Linked DNA regions of Thalassoglobus sp. JC818. The protein of the gene in region 1 interacts with the protein of each later gene in a pairwise test. Links are inferred from orthologs where the notes say so. Each region holds a gene or a part of one and is shown in the gene's direction. Other genes may lie near its edges.

Region 1 (8,287 bases):
CACTTGACGGTGCACGCATCGGCTCGACTATTCCCCCAACCTAATGCGTTGAAAGTGTCCCATTCCGATGTCAGGTGGAACTGCGAGCGTCGATCAAGCACAGAAGCTCGACACGCTTCGACGGAATCTTTGTAAAGTCATTCGCGGCAAAGATGAGACCATTGAGATTCTTCTGATCTCGCTGTTTGCTGGGGGCTCGGTCTTGATGGAAGACGTTCCCGGGGTCGGGAAGACAACTCTCGCGAAGGCATTGGCCCGGTCGTTGGACGCACAGTTTCGCCGCGTGCAATTTACTCCCGATCTTCTCCCTTCGGATATTCTGGGCTCATCGATTTATTCGCCGAAGACTGGAGTTTTTGAATTCCGCCAAGGGCCAATCTTTTGCAGTATTCTCCTCGCGGATGAAATTAATCGGGCCAGTCCGAGAACTCAGTCCGCTCTGCTGGAGTCCATGAGCGAAGGGCAAGCGACGATTGAGGGTGTGCGGCACTTTCTTCCCAAGCCGTTTCTTGTGCTGGCGACTCAGAACCCGGTCGACTTCCACGGAACGTATCCGCTCCCCGAAGCACAACTCGACCGTTTTCTGGTACAATTGCAAGTCGGTTATCCGGACCGCGAAATGGAAATCGCGATGCTTTACGACCGGGCCATTACATTGCCCATCGACAGCATCGAACCAGTCATGACGATGGAAGAAGTGGCGGATATTCAGCAGACCGTTCGTGAGATTGACCTCGATCGAAGCGTGGCTGGCTATCTGGTCGATATCGTGGCACGGACTAGAAATCATCCACTGATTCGCCTCGGCGTGAGCCCACGTGGAAGTTTGATGTTTTTCCGAGCGGTGCAGTCCGCGGCGTTTCTCTCTCATCGCGATTTTGTGACTCCCGATGATGTTCAGCGGATGGCAATTCACGTCCTTCCGCACCGATTGAGTTTGATGCCGAAAGCACGTTACGGAAGCATGACTAAAGCCCAGGTGATCCAAGAAATTCTGAGTGAACTGCCCGTTCCGGCATGAAGCGACAACAACCCTTCCTGGTCCGATTGACGAAGTTTCTGGTGGGATTCAAGCTGACACCCATCGGCCGGGTTGCGGTGTTGGGAATCTTTCTGAGTGCAATCGGGGCAGTGACCGTCGAAGTCCCGATCTATCAGATTTTTTGCGGTTTCGTAGTCTTCTTCGGGCTGATCGAGCTGACCGGAATCCTTCTGCGGCCGAAGGTAGACGTGAAGGCTTGGCTTCCGGATCGAGTGACTGCTGGCGAGTCAGTTACGGGTTACCTGACTGTGACAAACCGAGGGTGGTTGCCCGCCTGCGATATCATGTGTGTGATGTTTGGGCTTCCCGGGGGATTGCGGCACCTCGACCCCGATCGTTCAGTCCAGTGGATTGGGGCAGGCGAAACAGAGACCTTGCCGTTCACGATCGAAGCCAAATCGCGAGGCGAATATCTCCTCCCAGAAATCAGAGTGCATAGCACGTTCCCCTTCAATTTAATGCGGTTCGGCAAAGCGAAAGCCCCACAACTGGAGTTGCTGGTAGTTCCAGCGTTCGAGCCGATCGGAAGATATTCTCTGCCGTTCTCTCGCAAGTTTCAGGTGGGGGGGGTCACGGTCGATTCGCAGATCGGGCAGTCGACTGAGTTTGTTGGGAATCGCGAATACGTTCCGGGAGAACCGGCTCGGAAGTTGGACTTTAAAGCTTGGGCGCGAGTCGGGCATCCGGTTGTCCGTGAGTTTCAGGATGAAGTGACATCCGACGTCGCACTGATTCTGGACGTCTTTCGACCGACTGAGTGGCGGCGATTCGGGATGGCTTCGAAGCAGTTGGAAATGGCGGTTTCTCTCACCGCTGCCATCGCCCATTCGCTCGATCAGCACCAGTCGTCGGTCGAGGTCTTCGGCTGTGGTCCGGATTTGTATCTCTTTCAGCCTTCTGCTCAGGGGAGCCACTTCGAAAGCATTTTGCAGATTCTCGCAATGACTCAGCGAAATCGGTACGACAGCTTCTCACAACTGACAGAAGCGATGACCGAACCATTAGAGTCGACTGCCGTCGCCATTTGTGTATTCCTGACATGGAATCCAGAGCGCGAACACTTTGTGCGCATGATGATTGAGTCCGGAGTTGGCGTTCGATGTTATTTGATCGTTGATTCACGAGATGAAATCGGGCTCCCGAACGATTTGGACATCGCGGTCATTGATCCTCGAAATCCATCGGCATTGGAAGGGATCGAGCAATGATCGAGGCTCCTTCTGATGCCCGAGGAATGTTGACTCAGCAGCGAATTGCAGCCATCGGGATTGTTTCAGTTCAGGCGATCACTCTGGGTGCACTGATGGATGCGCCAGGGCTGGCTGGGTTTGCGGTGCTGTTGGCATTGGTCAATTTTCCCGTGGTCCGACGCGGACGACTGATCTCGATCCGGACGAAGCACTGGGTGGCGATGGTCGGCGTCCTCTTCTTTCTGAAGTACTCGTTTGCTCCTCGAGAATTCGAGTTTCGCTTCGCATTCTTGATGACCGAACTGGCTTACGAAGTGGCCACGTTTTGTTTAGTTGTAGAACTGATTTCCTTATACCGATTACAAAATCGATCGCGGCTGCCGCTGAACTTTCTCGCATTTGCGGTCGTTGGGATGATTTTCACGGGCAATGTGCGATTGAGCCCGAATCGTCGACTGGCGATGTTGATTCTCGTCCAGCTGTTTGTAATTTTCTGGGCTTGGTTTGCGACCTCGAGTCGGCGACAAATTCGAAACTCTTCGGCCAGGAGTTCATGGTTTCGGACTGGAGTCATCACAACGCTTTTGGTGCTTGCGCTCGTGGGGGGGACTGCGTGTTCTGTGTTGCTGCATCGCAACGAGCGGCGTCTGGAAGATTTGATCTCGACATTTCTGGAGCTCAATCAGGAAGGTCCAGCTCGCGCGGGGTTCTCCGGTCGTGGCAGCCTGGCAGATATCACCAACTGGAAGCAGTCGGAAGAAAACGAGTTAGCGCTTTCGATTCACTCGCCGATCATGCCGGGGTATATGCGAGGGCGGGTGTTCGATTATTTCGAAAGGGACAGATGGACAGTCACTCAGCAAGCGAGACGACTGTTCCAGTCAGAGGTCCCCGATGAAATGACTCTGCAGCATGCGTCGGATCAGTTGTACCTGCCCAAGGGGGAGATCAAAGGTCAATTCTCTGAAATGAAGATCTGGCCTGTTGATCGAAGCACCGCCGGTCATTGTTTCGGAACGCTCGACACAGTCGGGCTCGTGTGTCGAGCATATTCTGTTTACGTCGATCGAAGCGGAATCCTGACACGCCCGGACGATGATCTTGTTTCTCCATACATGCTTTTCCGGCAGCCATCTCGAACGCCCTCGCGACTCCCGGTTTCGAGTGATTTTCTACAGCTTCCGGAATCAATCGATGAGCGTGTCTTTTCGGTTGCAGAGACAATCTTCGATGATGAGTCCCGACCGGGTGAGAAAATCCGCGGCGTCAAAGAGTTTTTCTTGGAGAACTTTCAGTACCAACTCGGATTTAATGCACCGCCAGGGGAAGACCGACTTGGTTACTTTTTGTCGGAGCGAGTTCCGGCCCACTGTGAGTACTTCGCGACAGCGACTGCGGTTCTTCTGAGGATTGGCGGTGTTCCGTCGAGGTATGTTACAGGCTATCTCGCTCAGGAAAAGAACTCCGTTGATGGTCAATGGAATGCAAGGCGAAAGGATGCTCACGCCTGGGTGGAAGCTTACGACGCTGATCTCGGACGTTGGGTGATTGTGGAGTCCACTCCCGCTGAAGGAGTTCCGAGTCCGACGTCAGTCTCGGTCTGGACTCAACGACGTGAAGCATTCAACCAATATGTTCGATCCATGCAGGAAGCTGCCCGACGCGGCCAATATGCTTCTCTGGCAATGATGTTTGTACAGCCAGTGTTGTGGGGCATTGCCGGTCTCATTGCCTTGAGTGCCATTGGGGTCGCACTTCAGCGATTGCTCAGCGTCTCGCTGCGACGGACTGCGAAGACTGAAGCGGTGACTGCGCTCTCTCAGGAGCGAGTGCGAATGGACTTATTCGTGGCGAAGTATGGACTCATCAGGTCTCCCAGCGAAACATTGTTGGCCTTCGCTAATCGGGTTGAAACGGACCCGACAGTGATCAATCGGGAGCGCGTAGCGGACTGGTATCGAAGCTATTCCACATTCCGGTTTCGTCCTCGTCAGCCCGATGTAGACCTGACAGCGTTACAGTCGGAAGGTGAACGAATCATCGCGTCCGGGGTGGGGAAGTCTGCGACTCAAAAAACGGAAGTTGAAAATGTTTGATGACTTGCTCGGGAAGACAATCGTTCTGGATATGGCCAGCCCGTACGTGTTCATCGGGACACTACAAGCTGCCGACGACTTGTTTCTCGTATTGGTCGATGTGGATGTCCACGATCTGCGAGACAGTAGCACGAATCGTGAAACCTACGTTCATGAAGCGAGAGTGCATGGTGTCACGCCGAACCGTTCTCGAACCCTCGTTTACCGCAATCAAATTGTCAGCATGTCGCTGTTAGACAATGTCCATGCGGAATAGGGTTGTTTCAAATGCAATGAAGCTGATGTGAACGGGGCGAAGCAGTGATCAAGGAAAAATCGTGACCGTGCGAGTCCGGAGTGTGTCGAATTTTGAGCGATCTGTTCAGGTTTGAGAGTCGTCGAAGTTGATGTGAGCAGAGATTCGGCGGAAATCATGGAGACGTAAAACCCAGTCCTTTTCCGAGTAGAAACAGTCTGATACAACACTCGAAACTCTTTCTGCGTGAGACAAAGACAATGACTGAATTGGCGAAATTAGCGCTCTCTGATGGGACAGTCTTTACTGGACGGCGTTTCGGTGCTGAAGGCGAACACTTCGGTGAAGTCGTTTTCAACACGAGCATGACTGGCTATCAGGAGATTCTGACTGATCCTTCGTACAACGGCCAAATTGTCACGATGACTTACCCGATGATCGGGAATTATGGCGTCAACCGGGACGACGTCGAACGTGACCGACTTGCCCTGAAGGGGTTTGTGGTCAAGGAGTTGTGCCGCGAACCGAGCAGCTACCGGATGACAATGTCTCTCGACGACTACTTGCGCGAGAACGGAGTCATCGGGATTGAAGGTGTTGATACCAGAGCTCTCGTCCGTCGAATTCGAAGCGACGGAGCCATGACCGGCGTGCTTTCAACAATCGATCTCGATGATCAATCGTTGATCCAGAAGGCCCAGCAAAGCCCGCATCTGGTGGGGCAAGATCTCGTTAAGGAAGTCATGCCCGGTGCGAAAAGCGAATGGAGCGATGGTCTCCACGAGATTTCGCAATCAGAGTTCACGCCTCAAGCTTCGACAGAAGCGTGCGACAAGGCTTATCACGTTGTGGCTGTCGACTACGGAATGAAGTGGAACATTCCACGCCATCTCAAAGAGATGGGTTGCCGTGTCACAATCGTTCCCGGGAATGCAACCGCAGAGGAAATCCTGGCTCTTGAGCCGGATGGGGTGTTCCTGTCGAACGGTCCCGGAGATCCTCGTCCATTGCTTTACGCTGTCGAAGCGATTCGTGGACTCCTCGGTAAGAAACCGGTCTTCGGAATCTGCCTCGGGCAACAACTCCTGGGAATGGCCCTCGGTGGCGAAATCTACAAGCTGAAGTTCGGACATCGCGGAGCCAATCAGCCAGTTCTGAACAAAGAGACCGGACGCGTTGAAATTACATCACAGAACCACGGATTTGCTCTCGATATCAATACGCTTCCTGAGGGAACAGAAATCACTCACGTCAACCTGAACGATCAGACGGTCGAGGGAATTCGCCATCGCGATCTGAAGGCGTTTGGTGTGCAGTACCACCCCGAAGCTTCGGCTGGACCACACGACAGTGCCTATCTCTTCGGTGAGTTCCGCAAGATGATGGCGAACTGAAGTTGTTCGCTTTCGATGGCTTAGACTTTTGAGCTTTCATTTATACCGCATTGTCGGGGCACGAGAGTTTCGTCAAGCAGGTGAAAGCAATCCCGGAATTTGATGCCTCGAGTACAGATATCTTTCAATGAATGGCCCTGACTTGGGCGCAACAATTGTGAACCAATTCTAGAACTCAGCGGAAACAACACATGGCACTTGAAAAATCTCTCATCCTGCTCAAGCCGGATGCTGTTCAACGTCGTCTTTGCGGGGAAATCATCTCCCGACTTGAGAAAAAAGGTCTCAAACTCGTCGGGATGAGGATGCTCGTCGTGACGAAAGAGCTTGCTGCCAAGCACTACGAAGAACACGTTGAGAAGCCTTTCTATCCACTCCTCGAAGAATTCATCACTTCCGGGCCAGTGGTGGCCATTGTCGTTCAGGGACCAGAAGCGGTTTCTGTTGTGCGTGGAATGATGGGTAAGACAAACGGTCGCGAATCTGCGCCAGGAACAATCCGTGGAGACTTTGGACTGTCACGGCAGGTGAATCTGATTCACGGAAGCGATAGCCCCGAAGCTGCCGATCGCGAAACTGCGATTTATTTCCAGCCAGAAGAGCTGGTTGAGTATGCCCCATCGCTGGATAGCTGGGTGTGTGCCAGCGACGAGCTCTAAGCATTGCCGCTTTCGACTTTTGAGCGACATTTGCTGATGACGTTGATGGTGAACGACAAGTTCAAACAGCTGTGAGTGACAAAGAAAAACGGCGGTCAGAAAGTTCTGACCGCCGTTTCTTTTTATTGCGTTGAAGTCTGTGCTTGATTGGAGTGGGTGACAAGTCTGTCAGCAAGTCCATTCAAGGCACAGTCGGCAGAGCTTGCCTTAGACTTCTTTCGAGTCGATCCAGCTCATCATGCTGCGAAGTTCGCGACCGACTTTTTCGATCATGTGGTCACGCTCACGTCGACGAGTTGCATGGAATCCCGGGCAGTTGGCTTTGTTTTCGAGAAGCCAGTTGCGGGCGAAGGTTCCGTTCTGGATTTCTTCCAGAACTCGCTTCATTTCCTTCTTGGTTTCTTCAGTCACGATACGAGGGCCGCTGGAGTAGTCTCCGTATTCAGCTGTGTTCGAAACACTGTACCGCATGTAGTTGAGGCCACCTTCGTAGAAGAGGTCGACGATCAACTTGAGTTCGTGCATGCACTCAAAGTAGGCCATTTCAGGCTGGTAGCCTGCTTCGACGAGCGTTTCGAAACCAGCTTTGACGAGTGCGCTGACACCGCCGCAAAGAACAACCTGTTCACCGAAGAGGTCGGTTTCGGTTTCTTCTGCGAATGTGGTTTCGATGACGCCACCACGAGTTCCGCCGATCCCTTTCGCGTAGGCCAGAGCGAGGCCGCGTGATGTTTCGGAAGATCCGGGGTACATCGCGATCAGAGACGGAACACCGCCACCTTTGACGTACTCGCTGCGAACGAGGTGTCCTGGGCCTTTAGGGGCCACGAGACCAGCGTCAACACCTTCTGGTGGAATCACTTGGCCGAAGTGAATGTTGAATCCGTGTGAGCAGAGGAGCAGGTTGCCCGGTGAGAGATTGTCTTTGACGTAGTTGCGAAAGATGTCGCCCTGAACTTCGTCTGGCAGCAGCATGTTGACGAGGTCGCCGGCAGCAGCAGCTTCGTCAACTGGAAGCGGATCGAAACCGTGGCTGACAGCCAGGTCGTAGTTCGCACTTCCTTTACGTTGACCGATGACGACGTTGCAGCCGCTATCTCGCAGGTTTTGTGCTTGAGCGTGCCCCTGGCTTCCGTAGCCCAAAATGGCAATCGTTTTGCCTTTGAGCAGTGAGAGGTCCGCATCGTCATCGTAGTAAACTTTGGCTGCCATGTTATCGCCTTAGGTCAAAGAGTTTGTGTAAAGAAGATGCCGTCTGAACAGAGAGTTTCTGTTCGCTCGACAAGATGCCGATGAAAACGGCAAATCATTTGTGTGGAGCACTCGAGGGTGCGTGAGCCACTTTGGGGCCAGGTTATACAGCCTGGTCAACGTTGTCGCTGGAGTGAGTTGGATCTCCAACTTCAATCGCCGACGACATCGAATTCGAACGGGACAGAGCAATTCGGCCTGTTCGAGCCATTTCGAGGATCCCGAAGGGACGCACCGCTTCGATGAACGCTTCGATCTTTCGTTCCTGTCCGGAGATTTCGATCATCACATGCTTGGCACTGACGTCGACAATGCTTCCCCGGAAGATGTCAACAAGTTCCTTCAGTTCGCTGCGTTCCAGTCGAGTCTTGGTTTCGACTTTGATCAACATCAGATCACGTTCGACGTGCTCTTCCTGGA
Region 2 (8,133 bases), on another replicon or contig:
CCCTGCCAACCGACCCGAGTCGGCTCAGGCGGTGATGCGGCAGCTTCGATCGGTCAAGCAATCGGTCGTCGTGACGCGTCCGACTCCAGAGGAGATGCACGATCGACTCCGCACAGGCAGCGGCGGAACACGAGCACAGGCGAAGTCGCCCAAGTCAGGCGTTCCGCTTCCGAGTCCTGTGGCCCCGACGAACTCTGTCCCGAGATGGGTGGCGATCGCGCTCGGAATTACGCTTGCCTGCTCTTTGAGCTGGAACATTATCCAGGTGGTTCAACGGCATTCCGGGGACCATGGCGAGATGCTGTGGGTGCGCGCCGCACATCATGCTGATCCAGATGTCCGAATTGTCGCAATTGAATCGCTCGGGACGATCCATCAGAGATCCGGGCGGCATCTCTCTGTTCTAGAAACAGCCTTGCAAGACATTGATCCCGAGGTGCGTCAACAAAGTGCCCACGAAATCGGACAAGGTGGTCGACGCTCTCGGCATCTCATTCCGGTTTTGATTCGCATTCAGAAAAACGACGCGGATGCACGTGTGCGTGATTCTGCAAATCGCGCTGTTCAGAATCTTCAGGGGACCGTTCCGGAGACGAAGCCTGAAGAAAAATCGTGGATCGGCTGGGCTGTTGCTGTCCTGCTGACAGGAGTCACGACGCTCGGCATCTATCACTGGTTCAAGACGTCGAGCGTACCTCGCACCAGCCCCTTGCCGTTCCGACACGCTTAGTCTTTGTCAGCGTCTTTCTTGTCAGCGTCTTTCTTGTCAGGTTCCTTCTTCTCAGGTTCCTTCTTCTCAGGTTCCTTCTTCTCAGGTTCCTTCTTCTCAGGTTCCTTCTTCTCAGGTTCCTTCTTCTCAGGTTCGGGCATCGGTGGTTCGACAGGGGTCAGTTTAATTGCTCCGACGACCTGGGCTTCGGGAAGGGCTTTCTGAAGTTTTTCGATTCCGGATTCTGTCACCTTAGACTGCCACAGATACACGCGTCGCAAGCTCTTCAGTTTGGCCAGCTCGTCAATCCCTGCGTCCGTGACGTTCGTTTCGTAGAGGTTCAGATAGACGAGGTGCTTCAGCCCTGAGAGGTGCTTCAGCCCCTTGTCGCCAATGGCTGTCTTCTCCAGATGCAGCTTTTCGAGCGAGTCCAAGCCAGCGAGGTTGGCCAGGCCGTCGTCGGAGATTTTGGTTCCAGCGAGATTAAGCCAAGCGACATTTTCCAGAGCGGCAACCTGTTCCAGGGTTTGATCAGTGACATCTTGATCCGCCAGGTGCAGCGTGACGTCCAGCCGTGGGTCATTTTGGGCGATGGCCATGACGTTGCCACCGACCTCTTTGATGGCTTTCACTGCCGGTGCTTTCTCATCGACCGGTTCGTCAGCGAAAACGGAACTCTGCAAAGACGCAAGTAATGCCAGAAGCAACAGTTGTTTGGACATGTTTGCATTCTCCCTCTTCAGAAACATGAGCGTGTGTCTCAATGAAAACACGTTGAGGAATACCACCGTTCAACGACAACCTGTCAGGATAAAAATCTGACCAATCTTCGTAAACGGACCACTGGAAGATTGTTCTGCCGGGTGATGTGACAGTCAAAGTATCCTTCTCGCTGTGATCGGAACAATCGTTACGGAATGGCCAATTCAGCCAGTGTCTTCAATCTTCCCAACTCACTTCTTAATTAAATCTTGGGTAAACCTGTTGCGTGTCATGGGAATCTGCAAAAGTCGTGTACTTCTCGAAGGTTTGATTGAAGTTCCGCGCCTCCTGCGACACCATGGTGCAGAATAAAGTTGGATCGACCAACGACACGACGCAACTCAATGCAATGACTCCAACGGGACGACGTAATGTTCACTCCTGACCTGGCCAGCTTCGAACTTCGAGAATGTGCCGACTTGCCGAAGAATACACTCATGGCTCCGCTTCCTTTCATCCGGGAGATCCGATGTCTGCTTGGCAACATCGGAATCGATATGGTGATCGGAACTGAGGAAACCGTGCTCCTCTCTTCAGACGTTTTCGAAGCCTTCCGCAGCTGGGATGCTGTTCAGGACGAGCCTCAAGTTGACACTGACGAAGACAACCACTGGATGAACTGATATCGTTTCCTCAGTCAAACGACTTGCAGGACCTGTCGGCCGAATCGGTCGCTTCGTCTCTGCAGTCCGGATTGAAATGATTGAGGAAACACGATGCTCATCACCAGACGTAAGTTCTGTGAGATTTCTGTAGCCGCTGCATCGTCTTTGACGGCAGCGGTTTCTTTATGCGCTCCTAAGTCCCAGGCGTTCGAACTGAATTACATCGTGGCTTCTGCGATGTATGGAAAAAATCCACTTGAAACCATTCTCGCTGAACTTCCGCAGACCGGTGCAAAGTCCATTGAAATCTGGGCCGAGCGGCACGGAAACCAGCGCGAGCAGATCGACGAAATGGGCGAAGATCGGTTTCGCGAACTGCTCGACCAGCACGGCGTGAAACTCGGAAGTCTGACGTGCTTCAAATACGGCATCTTCAACATGCAGTCGGAAATGCAGCTCACCAAACGTCTCGGTGGAGACATGGTCATTTGCAATTCCGGCGGGAAGAAAGATCTTTCCGGAGACGACCTCAAACGCGAAGTGAAAGCGTTCGCTGAAAAGCTCAAGCCAACGGTTGAGCTTGCAGAAAGCCTGGAGATTTCGGTTGGGGTCGAGAACCACAGCGGCGGACTGATCAGTTCGCCCGAGTCGATTTTCATGCTGCTCGATGAAATGCCATCCAGCGCGATTGGTCTTGCGATGGCTCCTTATCACTTACCGCAAGATCCTTCCCAAATCGCGGAAATCATCCATCGGCTCGGTGATCGCCTCGTGCACTTTCAGGCATGGGAACACGGAATGGGCTGTACTGAGAAACTTCCCAAAGAGCAGGAAATGCTCCAGCTTCCGCATCGTGGGCCGCTTGATTTTGTTCCGATCGTCTCTGCTCTGAAAGAGACCAATTTTCAGGGACGAACGGAGGTCTTCATGCATCCAGTTCCGCGAGGAATTCCAATTCTTCCGAACCTCTCCGATGTGACTCGCGAAATCAAAGCGGGGCACAACTATCTCGAAGACTGTCTCGCAAAGAGCTAAGCTTTACTCGAGCAGCACACACTGAGAGATCGTGGGAAGTTTTCAGAGTTCACCCGGCCCATATGAGCCGGAGGTCGAAGCTCGCCTACCCGGTCTCGTTCGGAATGAGAGATGAATGTAGACGAAATTGATTGCCGCCTGATCGAGCAAGGATCGTGGGTGGAACAGGTGGAATGGTTGGCCGAAGTCGATTCGACAAATCGCTTCCTGGCTAATGAGACAATGACCGGACGAAATCTTCCGGTTTTGGTCGGGGCGAATACGCAAACTGCCGGTCGAGGACGCGGTTCGAATTCGTGGTGGTCGGCTCCGGGGTCGCTGACATTTTCGATCGTGTTCGATCCACAGCAATTCGCAATTCCGACGAGTTTTCTGCCGAGGATGTCCTTGTCGACAGGCATGGCCGTTCGGAAAACGGTGGCACGGTGGCTTCCTGAGTCGAACGTTCAGGTCAAGTGGCCGAACGATGTCTATGTACAAGGCAGAAAAGTTGCGGGGCTGTTGATCGAGAGTCACCCCGCGAGTCCGAGCCTGCTCATCGTCGGAATTGGGCTGAACGTCAACAACTCATTGCAGTCAGCCCCTCAACAACTTCAGGCAAAGGCGACATCGATCGTCGACATGAGTGGTTCAGAAGCGAGTCGCACGGACGTGCTCATTCAGCTCTTAGAGGACCTGGAGCACGAATGGAATCGCATCGCAACAGCTTCTGACTTTCTGGAAGATTACCGCAACCATTGCTATCTCTCCGGAAGAAACATTCTGGTGAACGATGGTGTCGACGAAATCGGCGGGCTTTGCGAAGGTGTCGACGCCGAAGGGGCCTTGCTGGTTCGACTTCCTGTCGGAGTTCAGAGAATCTTTGCCGGTACCATCGAAGTGATCGGTGAATGATCAAGCTATCCTGCGGCAAATGTCAGCCGAAGAAACCTACAGCGGATTAATGAGTCATGAGACTTTTTGAAGGGACCGAGTTCGATCGACCTCCCCGGTGCGAGCGGTGTGATGAACTTGAAAGCGAATGCACGTGTCCGGAACCGGAGTTCGAATACACTCCGCCAGCGAAGCAGATTGCTCGCATTGGAGTGGAAAAACGGAAGCGTGGAAAGAGTGTCACCGTCATTCGCGATCTCATTGATGAAGCTGATCACCTTCCCAATCTGTTGACGAAGCTCAAAGACGCGATCGGTGTTGGTGGTACTGTTAAAGACGGAACGATTGAGCTTCAGGGAAGCCATATTGAACGGATCAAGAATGAGCTTCAATCGATTGGCTACCGGACCAAAGTTTGAAGCGAACTCGCAACGAATTGAACAGCTATCTCCTCTCAGAAGAAGATCGAACGGAGATGTCAGACGCAAGCACTGATTACGGTTTCGATGTGAACGAAGCGAAGAACCAACTCCGACAAAGACTCCGCGCAGAACGTGCAAAGGTTAACGATCCGGAACGACTCTCAGCGGCGATCTTCGAGAGACTGACGTCACAGCCTGAATACAACGAAGCAGGGACTGTTCTATTCTTCGTTGGCGTTCGCAGCGAAGTTCAAACACGAGTTGAGATGATCGCTCAGGCGGCTTCCGGGGCTGTTCGTGTTGTTGTTCCTTATTGTTCTGAGAACAGACTTAAGCTTGTTCAATTCAAGGATGAAGCTGATCTGATCGTGGGCAAGTATGGGATTCCTGAACCGCGACATGAATTGCGGGACGACGCGCGATTGCATGTCCTTCCGGAAGAAGTGGATCTCGTACTCTTACCGGGGCTCGGTTTCGATCGTCGCGGAAACCGACTCGGATATGGCGCGGGATATTACGATCGGCTTGTTCCCCAACTTCGCACAGACTGTCTGAAGGTTGCGCTCGCTTACGATTGCCAAATCGTCGACCGAATTCCCGCGATGGATCACGATGAACGGGTCGACTGGATTGTCACTCCGACGCAGCTGATCCGCTGTGAATGAGATCACAACAGCATTCGTCAAGTTTACGAATCTGATTCAAAGCGTCCGAACAGTGCTGCGGCTGATAGCCGAGTTGATCGGTTTTGACGAGAGGGCAAACCTCCTCAATCAGAAGGCAAACAGTAGTCGTGCAGCGTACGTAAGCACTGTGGTTTTGGGGGTCTCTTCGGCCTGAGAAAACCTTGAGTGTGCAGGGCAAATCGATCAAGAATTCTGACTCCTGATCGCAAAGAGAATTCAAGCATGACGGTGGTGAAGTTGTAGAGTTGAGAACCTCTTCAATCGAATGGCTTCGCAGGACTTCTTCTGTCGGCGATTCGAGCAACTGTCGGGTGTGTCATGTTTGGAATCAAAACGTTCTTCACCGGTCTGCTGACAGGCAGCGTCGGCTCCCTTCTGGCGATGCAGTTTCACGTCATGAATACCAATGAAGGTGTGATCGTCGTTCCGCGCGCTCATCAGCCAGCTTTGTTCACAACTTATGTTGATGTGCGCAAATGGGACCAGAACAAGTGGAGCCAGCATCCTGAAGTGATCGAAGCAGCCGTCAAATCTGGACGCACCGAACTTCTCGCGACAGAAGCAGAAGACGCTCCGCTATATGATCCGAACACAACCAATGCTGGCGGGGAAATCACCGCTGCTGAGAAGGCTCGACTGGCGATGGATGCGCTCGTTCCGATTCGGTTCAAGAACGACCCGTCGAGTCACCAGTCATCACAGGTGAATCACCCAGCAGGTTCACAGAACGCTGTGCCTTGGAATCCGCAGCAAAGCTATTCTCCGCCTCCGACCGCCGGGGCACAGAGTTCCAACTCACGGGTGATTGAACAGAACTACGCCAGCGGACAAAACTGGAATCACATCGATGTGAACAAGATGCCGACGCTTGGAAGACCGATACCATTCGAAGAGCCAGCCGCGAATGTTTCGTCTCAACAGGTGGTCGAGCCTCAGAAGCAGACTTCAACAGAGTGGGTGAAGTCTCTTCTCAAGAGTGTGATGCCGCAGTCGGACGAACAAGCATCGGTCACGACTCAACCGCAACATGGGAATGCATTCCCAACGCAGCATTACAATCCAGCTCAGATGTCGCCCGCTCAATCAGCACCGAATCAGGCGAGACCGAATCAAGTGCCGCAACCTCAGGTTCCGAATCAACCTTCCGGATTCGATGGTGGAAGACAATACCACCCAGCTGTTCGCCCCTTTTAGAGCAAGTTGCTCTTTCCTGTGCACTCGCTTGTGCTGTCCCACTCCTTTTCGAGCTGAGTTTGCTCGTGCGAGTCAGTGGAATCGAGGTCTGAAGATCTCCAAAGTCGTCACATCAGACATCAGAAAAAACGAGTGCGTCGATGATTTCTCCTTCCTCCTGAAACCATCGACGTCACTCGTCTGTTTCTACTCTTGATCCGGGGTCCATGGATCTTCCCCACCATCTTTGGCTCTCAGAAACTTGGCGTCAACCTCTTTATACCATTGATGCAATCGGTTTCGCAGATCGTTGACCAGTTCAGGATGGTCAGCTGCGATGTCGGTCGTTTCGGAAACATCGTCGCGCGTGTGATAGAGGTGAGTGCGTCCGTCTTCATAACGTTCGATGAGCTTGTAGTCGCCGCGTCGAATCGCTCCGCCCGGAAAGCCACCTTGATTGCTGTAGTGAGGATAGTGCCAGAACAGATCACGTTCAGGGAGTGGTTCTCCTTTGAGCAGCGGCACAAGACTGACGCCATCGAGCACCATTTCGCTTGGGACTTCAATACCAGCGAGATCCAGAATTGTTGGATAGAAGTCGACGCTGATCACGGGAACGTCACAAACGGGATTGGGTCGATTGCCTTCCGGCCATTTGATAATCATCGGTTCGCGAATCCCGCCTTCATAGACCCAACCTTTTCCTCCTCGAAGCGGAAGGTTGGAAGTGGGGGAGCCTTCCGAAGTTGAGAGCCCGCCATTGTCAGAGAACAACACAACGACGGTATCGTCAGCGAGTTTGAGTTCTTCAAGCCGATCGAGAATTCGACCAACGTTCTGATCGAGACTCTCGACCATTGCAGCATAGGTCGCGTGACTTTGCCGAATTCGCACTTTGCGTTCTGCGTCCGTTTCCCAAACTTGTTCTTCCGGACCAAACTCTGGCTGTTCGGTCAACAGTGCTGCTTTCTCTCGATACTTTTCCACGAGCGGCTTCGGTGCCTGCAGGGGCGTATGAACCGTATAAAAGGAGAGGTAGAGCAGGAACTTCTCGTCCTCGGAGTCTTCAATGAGTTTGATCGCTTCGTCAGCGAGACGATGCGTCAAGTGCTCTCCTTTGGGACCATCTGAAAGTCGCGGATTTGAATACGGCGAGAAGTACGACTTCGGCAATCCTCGCACGTGGCCACCAATGTTCACATCAAAACCCTGATGTTCAGGCCAGAATTCCGGAGTTGGTCCGAGGTGCCATTTACCGAGAAAGAACGTTCGATATCCGTTGTCTCGCAGCTGCTCAGCGATGGTCACATCCGAGAGCGGCATCCTGTTGTTAAGTGTGGCAGGCAGAAACTTTCCTGAACGCTCTCCGGAAAAGAAATTCGTGGCATCAACCCGTGAGGGGTACTTGCCCGTCATGATGCTATAGCGTGTTGGGCTGCAGACCGGATTGGCAGCATATCCCTGAGTGAACAGCACGCCTTCGCTGGCAAGGCGATCAATGTTCGGCGTCTCGTAGAATGTCCCGGGGTTGTTCGCCCCGATATCCATAAATCCAAAGTCGTCGACGAGAATGAAAACGAAATTGGGTCCATCGTCAGCTGCGCTGAGCGGACAATAGGAGAAGAGTATCAGCAGAGAGGCGATGATCGCACGGCAGCACATGCTCTTGTTTCCTCGTTCAGGCACTATCAATTTCGATTACAATAGTGCAATCAACGTTCGAGAAACAACGCACTGCGCATTGAATGAGGCCACGCTCAATGGTCAAAAAGAAGCAAGGCCTCCTGATGACAGAAGGCCTTGCACAGCGATTCAAAAGTTGACGTCCTTTAAGCAAGCAAATCCTTGACGGTGTCACGCTCTTCACG

Evidence for each region.
Region 2: the proteins of ndk (region 1) and AB1L42_RS11445 interact in binary tests that used the Escherichia coli proteins (3 or more experiments, as listed by UniProt). The link is inferred for Thalassoglobus sp. JC818 from one-to-one orthologs.

What each region holds. Positions count from the first base shown.
Region 1 is NZ_JBFEFI010000003.1:348,818-357,104, forward strand. The notes cover bases 4,921-7,882. They hold ndk (nucleoside-diphosphate kinase), read left to right. Parts: upstream 4,921-6,148; coding sequence 6,149-6,616; downstream 6,617-7,882. Other genes in these bases: carA (glutamine-hydrolyzing carbamoyl-phosphate synthase small subunit), read left to right, coding at 4,921-5,957; ilvC (ketol-acid reductoisomerase), read right to left, coding at 6,824-7,828. In the rest of the region: AB1L42_RS09275 (MoxR family ATPase), read left to right, coding at 68-1,021; AB1L42_RS09280 (DUF58 domain-containing protein), read left to right, coding at 1,018-2,250; AB1L42_RS09285 (transglutaminase domain-containing protein), read left to right, coding at 2,247-4,328; AB1L42_RS09290 (hypothetical protein), read left to right, coding at 4,321-4,584; more of carA, read left to right, coding at 4,824-4,920; ilvN (acetolactate synthase small subunit), read right to left, coding at 7,971-8,287. UniProt on the Escherichia coli protein: Major role in the synthesis of nucleoside triphosphates other than ATP. The ATP gamma phosphate is transferred to the NDP beta phosphate via a ping-pong mechanism, using a phosphorylated active-site intermediate.
Region 2 is NZ_JBFEFI010000004.1:83,677-91,809, reverse strand. What follows is about bases 3,458-6,265. They hold AB1L42_RS11445 (5-formyltetrahydrofolate cyclo-ligase), read left to right. Parts: upstream 3,458-4,459; coding sequence 4,460-5,071; downstream 5,072-6,265. Other genes in these bases: AB1L42_RS11440 (hypothetical protein), read left to right, coding at 5,411-6,265; AB1L42_RS11450 (translation initiation factor), read left to right, coding at 4,062-4,403; AB1L42_RS11455 (biotin--[acetyl-CoA-carboxylase] ligase), read left to right, coding at 3,458-4,005. Also shown: AB1L42_RS11475 (protein kinase), read left to right, coding at 1-730; AB1L42_RS11470 (hypothetical protein), read right to left, coding at 727-1,431; AB1L42_RS11465 (hypothetical protein), read left to right, coding at 1,843-2,094; AB1L42_RS11460 (sugar phosphate isomerase/epimerase), read left to right, coding at 2,188-3,111; more of AB1L42_RS11455, read left to right, coding at 3,223-3,457; more of AB1L42_RS11440, read left to right, coding at 6,266-6,286; AB1L42_RS11435 (sulfatase), read right to left, coding at 6,473-7,927; AB1L42_RS11430 (malate dehydrogenase), read right to left, coding at 8,095-8,133. UniProt on the Escherichia coli protein: Involved in the removal of 5-formyltetrahydrofolate.